DNA from 2 places in the Lysinibacillus sp. FSL L8-0126 genome. Region 1 is predicted to be linked to the other one. Evidence: riboswitches for the same ligand, from Rfam matches in the RefSeq annotation. Region 1 holds a riboswitch; the other holds the start of a gene.
What was found. Region 1 has a riboswitch for thiamine pyrophosphate ahead of thiM (hydroxyethylthiazole kinase). Riboswitches for the same ligand answer to the same signal wherever they lie in the genome.
Positions count from the first base shown of each region.

Region 1 (4,147 bases):
ATCGATGACAACAACACGCCGTATGATGTTGAAAGTAGCTGATCAGGTGCGTGAGGAAATTGGGGCACTTGCCATTGTAACAGGTGAAAGTCTTGGGCAGGTAGCGAGTCAAACGCTTGAAAGTTTAACAGCGATTAATGCTGTAACGAATACACCTATTTTGCGTCCGTTAATTTCATCAGATAAACTCGAAATCATTGATATTGCAGAAAAAATCGGCACATACGAAACATCTATTCAGCCATTTGAAGATTGCTGTACGATTTTTACACCTACAAGTCCAAAAACAAAGCCGAAGCTTGAAAAGGTCGAGCATTATGAAAGCTTCTCTGATTTTGATGAGCTAATCGAGCGAGCAGTAAAAAATCGAGAGGTCTATATTTTCCCTAAGAAAGAAGAGCAACAACAAGATAAGTTTGCAGAACTATTATAAGGATTCAAAGCCGTCTCAAAGTCCATTTTGAGACGGCTTTTTTATATTACTGGCTAGATGCCATTAGAGGTACAATTTACCTTTAAAATTTTCGTATTAAAAATCGAATATCGCACATTCTATATTCACAAGGAGGTGAGACACATGACTTCAAACAACAACCGCAGTTCAAACAAGCTTGCAGTACCTGGTGTACAACAAGCACTAGATCAAATGAAATACGAAATTGCACAAGAATTTGGTGTTCAATTAGGAGCTGAAGCTTCAGCTCGTGCTAACGGTTCCGTTGGTGGTGAAATCACTAAACGTCTTGTACAAATGGCAGAATCTCAATTAAAAGGTATGCCAAACAACCAATAAATGCTGACTAAGCATTTATAAACTTAAAACCAGTGACCGTAAAAGGCACTGGTTTTAGTTTGTTTATAGATCATTTTTTTATGCGATATAATGACGTAAATGTAGATACAGTGTGTGCAATGTCTTGACTTTCACAGATAGCAGAAATAACGGCAACACCATCAGCACCTGCTTGAAAAACAGAATGTGCATTTGTACAAGTAATCCCACCAATCGCTACAATCGGTAATTCAGGATAAAGATGATAAGCTTGCTGTAAAAAATTTGTACCGCATGGTGGTTGTGCATCACTTTTAGATGTTGTTGCAAAGATTGGACCAATTCCTACATAATCAGCATGATGGTCTATAGCTGTTTGTAATTCTTCCTGTGAATGTACAGAAACACCAAGTATCATGTTCCCGATTTTTTTACGTGCCATTTCAACATCTAAATCATCTTGTCCAATATGAACGCCATCGGCACCAATTCGCAAAGCGAGCTCTATATCATCGTTAACGATAAACGGTACATTATACTGCTGACAAAGTTTTTGACATTGGCGTGCAAATTGTTCATAGGCTAATCCAGTTAAGGCAAGAGACCCTTTCTCGCGAAATTGAAACATCGTAATGCCAGCTTGCAATGCCTTTTCGAGGAGATGGATGGGATTTTGTTGAAAAACATTGCCTGTCCCCATAATAAAATAAAGCTGTAAATCCTCACGTTTCATGAATAATTACCTCACAGGCTTCCTTATGCTGTTGATAAGCGAAATGATTTGTAGGTCCGTGCCCGTTGCCGATGGCTAAATCATGCATAATCGCTAATTGAATAAATTTTTTAGCTTCGATAATAGCCTCTTCCATCGCTAAACCTCGTCCAAGAAAAGCAGTGAGTGCTGCTGAAAATGTACAGCCAGTACCATGTGTATTTTTGGTTTGGATTCGTGGAGACTGCATCGAAAAAGATTGTCCATTTTTGAAAAATACATAATCAATGGCATAAAGTGGTTCTGCTAAATGCCCACCCTTTACAATGACGCATTGTACACCTAGCTGTAAAAAGCTTTGAGCCACTTGTTTCATATCCTCAAAATGGCGAATGGTTCTCCCCGTGAGAGCCTCTGCTTCGGGTATATTTGGCGTAACAATCGTAGCTAGTGGTAGTAAAGATGAGCGTAACGCCTCAATAGCTTCTTGCTGTAATAAGCTTTCTCCACCTTTTGCAATCATCACGGGATCCACAATTAGTGGTATGTTTAATTCACCGATCATGCGTGCGATGGCTTGGATAATACCAGAGGAATAAAGCATGCCTGTTTTCATTGCAGCAATCGGAAAATCTTCGACTAACGCTTGAAATTGTTTTTCCACAAACGAAATGTCAATGGGGAAAACACCTGTCACGCCTGTTGTATTTTGTGCAGTTAAAGCTGTAATAACGGAAGTGCCGAACACCTCTAATTCCTGAAATGTTTTTAAATCAGCCTGTATACCAGCACCGCCACCACTATCTGATCCAGCAATCGTCGTTACAATATGCATGATGCTTCACCATCCTTTGATAAACGATGTATAGCATTAAGCAAAGCTATTTGAAAATCACCGATATCTGCAGTGAATGCAGAAGCTAGTACCGCTGCCTTTTTATAGTAAGTGAGTGTTTCTGCTAATTGGTTGTATGGCTTGTTACCTGCGACATAGGCAGCACCACAAAGCGCACTAAGTAAACAGCCAGTACCAGTGACCTCTGTCATTTGTGGGTGGCCACCAGCTATCCACTGGCTATGCTCACCATTTGTTATAAGATCACGTTCACCTGTTACAATAACGATACAATTATATCGTTGTGCCACTAGTAATGCTTCCGTCTCCAGTGACATGGAGCCATGACCACTATCTACACCTTTCTGTTGCCAATCTACATTGGCTATAGCCGCAAGCTCACCGATATTACAGCGAATTACGGCAAATTGTATGTTTTCAAGTAAGTATTGAACGGTTTCCTTGCGATAAGTTGTAGCCCCTGCCCCAACTGGATCTAATATAACTGGAATGCCAAGTGCATTAGCTTTTTTTCCTGCTAACAGCATGGCGTTTTTGGTGCGAGTATTGAGTGTCCCGATATTAATTAATAATGCTTGTGCCATTGCTACCATTTCCTCAACCTCTTGGCTATCGTCAGCCATAACGGGCGAAGCACCTAATGCTAATAAACCATTTGCTTGGAAATTTGCCACCACATAGTTTGTGATGCAATGAATAAGTGGTTGCTGTTGACGAATTGTTTGAAATATCATTTTAATTTTAGTCCTCCTTTGTGGATGGACGTAAGCATGCAAAAAGGCTCTTTTTATGTGAAAATACACGAAAAAGAGCCTTTCATCTGAAAAAATCGATGTCTGTTGCTCCCTACGTCAGTATTAACTAACAGGTTCAAAGGGTCAGGTTTTACCTTCTCAACTCTTTCGAGTCCCCCTGCAATTTTGCTTTTAGTTGACCAAAATGTACCATACTTTTCATTTGTATTCAATAGCTAGTTTTCCTATCGACAAAACGTGACTGATGCCATATAGCTAGGTATGATAGTTGTCATGACTTTACCTAAATTAAGCGCAAACCATTGAAAATACTGAAAAAGGAGTTTTATAATGTGTCATAGCAAAAGGGGGCATTTGCCATGAAAAGACAAGATTTAGTTGCACCAGAATGGTATAACATAACAGAGGAAATTGAAAAATATGCTCAGGATGCAACGAAAAATGCTTTAATTATTTATGAAGAAAATCAAGCTGTACAATTTATTACATATGCACATTTGATGGAAAAAGCGAATCAAGCAGCACATGTTTTCACCTTACAAGGTTTAACGAAGGGTGATGTGATTTTAGTGATGGTACCACGCTCAGTGGAAGCATATATTGTTTATATTGCAGCATTAAAAGCAGGTTTAACCATCATTCCAAGCTCAGAAATGTTAAGAACAAAAGATATTGAGTATCGCATTCATCACGCCAATGCTAAAGGGGTTGTTGCCTATGAGCCCTATATTGAACAATTTGATGAAGTTGGAAATTTACAGGGCATACAGCAATTTGTCATAGGGAAAGCACATGAGCCTTGGCAGCCTTTACTAGAAAAAATGCACCATCAACCTACAACTTACATAAATCCAACTCCGATAAAAAGTACTGATAATGCATTTTTAGCCTATACAAGCGGCACAACAGGTAACCCGAAGGCAGCGGTACATACACACAGCTGGGGCTATGCTCATTTACGAACAACAGCACCACATTGGTTAGGTGTACAAGAAAATGATATTGTTTGGGCAACAGCAGCACCTGGATGGCAAAAATGGATATGGAGTCCC
Region 1 covers NZ_CP152028.1:2,732,054-2,736,200, forward strand. The annotation lists gene thiI (tRNA uracil 4-sulfurtransferase ThiI) at 1-433, shown strand, start outside; gene MHI34_RS13440 (alpha/beta-type small acid-soluble spore protein) at 578-793, shown strand; gene thiE (thiamine phosphate synthase) at 864-1,505, opposite strand; gene thiD (bifunctional hydroxymethylpyrimidine kinase/phosphomethylpyrimidine kinase) at 1,495-2,319, opposite strand; gene thiM (hydroxyethylthiazole kinase) at 2,307-3,074, opposite strand; TPP riboswitch at 3,167-3,264, opposite strand; gene MHI34_RS13460 (acyl--CoA ligase) at 3,455-4,147, shown strand, end outside.

Region 2 (4,147 bases), 530 kb from region 1:
AAAGAACAAGAGCAATTGCAGCAATTTTCTCAAACGATGGAAGGCTATGAAAAACAGGTTGAGCCATATGAAAGCTACTTAGAACAGTTACCGAAACTACGTGAACAGGTAGCTTTAGTCAAACAAGCTGAGAAATATAAAAGTGCCGTAGAGTTAGCACAGCAGGACGTAGCTGCCTCAGACATTCACTATCAAGAAAGTAAAAAGGCCCTTCTATTATTGCAGCAACGGTGGCTGACAAGTCAGGCTAGTATTTTAGCGGAACAGCTAAAGGAAGGGGAGCCTTGCCCTGTTTGTGGCAGTATGACTCACGAGAAAACACATAAAGAGCAACTGGAAGTTATTGAACTTGCTCAAGTGGAAACGTTAAGAGTGAAGGCTTCTTCAGACGAGCGTATGTATCTAGAGAAGGCAGCACTTTTGTCATCTACGCAACAGCTTCTTCAAGATACATATCAGCAGCTAGAAGCACAGCATATTAAACAAGAAGACCAAGCACAGCTCATCGCTACTTTACACAAGACGGAGCAAGAGATTGCGAGCTTAAAAGTTGTCCATCATCAACTAGCAGATATGCGATTAAAGCTAAAGCATCAACGTGATAGAATAGAGCAGCTTAGAAATAAACAGATGGAATTAGAGCAATATTTAGCTGAGCACATGAAAGAATGGACAAGATTACAAGCGGTTGTAGAAGAACAGCTCAAGCAGATGCCAGCCAATTTACCAACATTACAGCAATTAAAGCAACAACTTACGGATGTTAGTAAACAGAAAATGGATTTGCAAAAAACATGGCAAGAGAGTCAAGAAAATTTGCATGTCGTAAAAGAAGAGACAAGTAATGCAAAACTAACTGTAGAAATCGCCAAACAATCTTTTGAGGAATTACAACTCAAAATGAATGAAAAGCGGCAGCAATTTTCAGCAAGCATGCAGGAAATCGGCTTTGACAGCTATGAGGAATACGCAGCTGCCAAACGGAGTGCGAGCCAATTGGAGGCACTTCGCAAAGTATGCAGTGACTATGCTTTACAGGTACACACCCTGAAAATCCAAATAACTGAAGGGGCTATGTATCTTCAAGGGAAAGAGAAGCAAGATTTAGTGATGATGGAAGCAAAAGTAGAACAACTTCGTACAGCGTATGAGGAAGCATTTAAACGTTTGCAACAGATGAATGGTTTTGCACAAGCATGCCAGGGCTTTATAAAAAAAGTGGAAGAAACAGCGAGAGAGCTTCAGTTACTTGAACAAGAAGCTAGTCGAGTAAAGGAACTCTATGGATTATTAAACGGACAAAATTCGAAAAAGCTGTCCTTTGAGCGATACATTCAAATTAATTACTTAGACCAAATTACCGATGCCGCTAATATTCGTCTTTATCACTTATCAAATGGTCAATTTGAGCTTAGACGTTCTGATAGACTAGAAAAGCATGCGAAGCAAAGTGGGCTTGGGCTTGATGTATATGATGCCTATACGGATCAATTACGTGATGTGAAAACATTATCCGGTGGCGAAAAATTTAATGCTTCCTTAAGTCTTGCTTTAGGAATGGCAGATGTCATTCAAAGCTTCCAAGGGAATATTCATATTGAAACCATGTTTATTGATGAGGGCTTTGGCTCGCTTGATGAGGAATCTTTGAATAAAGCAATTGATACATTAATTGCTTTACAGGATTCTGGTCGTATGATTGGCGTGATTTCTCATGTGCCTGAATTAAAATCAGCGATGCCAGCGGTCTTACATGTAGAAAAAACATTGAATGGACATAGTCAAACCCACTTTGAAGTGAAATAAATAAAAGGCGTATTTCCAAAACAAGGGAATACGCCTGCTGTTTATTTTTTTCGAGGGGTGGCTGTAGGCGTTGTCCCTTTTTTTGCAGCCATTACTTTTTTCACGATAGGAATAACAATAGGTGCTAATTTTACGGCGGTTTTCACAACATTTGATACTTTCATTCAAAAACAGCTCCTTTTACAATTACTACTACCTGTTTCGCTTAAAAATGAAACATTAACGAATAACACGAACAGCTTGAATAATATTCCATATTACAATTCCTAGTGAGATGATGGCATAAATGGCAAACGAAACGAACCAAATAATCAACATCGTATTATTGCCGGACGTTGGATCCAAATTAAATGTAGAAAAAACAAAGACAATAAAGAACAGAATGCCGAAAACAAAAGGAATTAAATGAGAGATAAGTGCACGAATTGAATGTCTTTTTACGTCACTATCTTTCGTAATAATGTACACAATTAATGGGACGATAAAAGGGGCGAAGAAAATACTTAAATAACTAAAGGCAGATAAAATTTTTTGGTTCTCCATAGTTGTACCTCCTTTTTTAATATTTACGCATGAAAAACAGCAAAGTTTCAAAAAAATAATATATGGAAGAGGTTGTAATCCTTCTATCCTTTGCGTACAATGAGAATGTTCAAATAAATTCAGATGTAACGACCACAAGGGGAGCTGATGATGTCAGCTGAGACTGGGCACGTAATGCCTTGACTCTTTGAACCTGTAAGTTAACGCTTGCGTAGGGATGTGGATAGAAACCGACACTAGTACGATGTGAGGCTCTGTCCTGGCATCGTTTTTTCATTCTTGAGGGAATAAAAAGGTGTCAGAAAGAGACATATCAGCGCATTTCTATTCCTGCTCTTGTATCCTACATCGGAACAAAGGAGAGAATATATATGGACAAAAAAAGACTATTAATGCTTGTGGAGATTGCGATATTTGCAGCAATCGGTCTTGTGCTTGATCAGGTTTCCTTTAAAGTATGGGCACAAGGTGGCTCTGTTAGTCTAGTCATGGTACCTATTATGTTAATAGCATTTCGCTGGGGCTTAGTAGCTGGGCTAACAACTGGATTACTCGTAGGTGTAATGCAAACCATGTTTGGTGCTACGATTGTGCACTGGCTACAAGGATTCCTTGATTATGGTGTTGCTTTCACAGTTGTAGGATTAGCGGCGGTTGTGCGTGGACCCGTGTTGGCGGCTGCCAAAAATGCCAACAAAACAAAAATGGCACTTTACATTATATTAGGTACGGTACTTGCGGGCTTTTTACGATATGCAGCCCACACGACGGCTGGCGCTGTATTTTTTGCAGAATATGCTGGCGATCAAAATGCATGGATCTATTCCATCATCTATAATGGTACATATATGCTACCAGCAACTATTTTAACGGCAATTGTAGGCGTTCTTTTATTCACAGCTGCTCCACAATTAATGCAAAGAAAAGCATAAAACATGCCCCTCACATTTGTGAAGGGGCTTTTTTGTCGCAAATAACTCTTTGCGCACTTCGCAAAGTAAGGAAGCATACAATATTTAAAGCGTTTATCGTTATACGCATAACAAGTTATGTTATATTAAAGTATAGATATTAGATGAAAGGGACGTTATACATGATTGTAAAAACGCAAGAAGAGATTGAAGCTTTTAAAAAAATAGGACGCATTTGTGCTGAAATTCGTGAAGCGATGAAAGCTGCCACAAAACCAGGTGTTACAACATTGGAGCTAGATGAAATTGCTGGCCGTATGTTTGCAGAGGCTGGCGCGATATCTGGTCCAAAGGGAGAATATGATTTCCCAGGGTATACATGTATTAGTGTCAATGAAGAAGTGGCGCATGGTATCCCCGGAAAACGTGTTATTCAAGAAGGGGATATTGTAAATATCGATGTTTCTGGTTCATTAAATGGCTACTTTGCTGACACTGGTATTTCATTTGTGGTTGGTGATGGCTATGAGGACAAAGAAAAGCTATGTCGCGTTGCCAAAAGCGCCTTTGATCGAGCAATGACAAAGGTAAAGGCTGGGTCTAAATTAAATCAAATTGGTAAGGCAGTTGAACGTGAGGCGAATGCTAATGGCTTAACTGTTATTATGAATTTAACTGGTCATGGCTTAGGTCAATCTTTACATGATGAGCCGAATCACATTTTAAATTACTATGATGCATGGGATTCTACAATTATGAAAGAAGGTATGGTGCTTGCGGTTGAGCCGTTTATCTCAGCGAAGGCAGAGCATATTGTAGAAGCTGGTGATGGTTGGACATTCATTACACCTGATAAATCACTTGTAGCTCAAATTGAACATTCAGTC
Region 2 covers NZ_CP152028.1:2,201,590-2,205,736, forward strand. The annotation lists gene MHI34_RS10690 (SMC family ATPase) at 1-1,806, shown strand, start outside; gene MHI34_RS10695 (hypothetical protein) at 1,848-1,970, opposite strand; gene MHI34_RS10700 (DUF4870 domain-containing protein) at 2,026-2,349, opposite strand; TPP riboswitch at 2,477-2,584, shown strand; gene thiT (energy-coupled thiamine transporter ThiT) at 2,721-3,281, shown strand; gene map (type I methionyl aminopeptidase) at 3,443-4,147, shown strand, end outside.
Region 2: it holds a riboswitch for thiamine pyrophosphate, as region 1 does, so the genes downstream of both, thiT (energy-coupled thiamine transporter ThiT) here and thiM (hydroxyethylthiazole kinase) in region 1, are expected to answer to the same signal.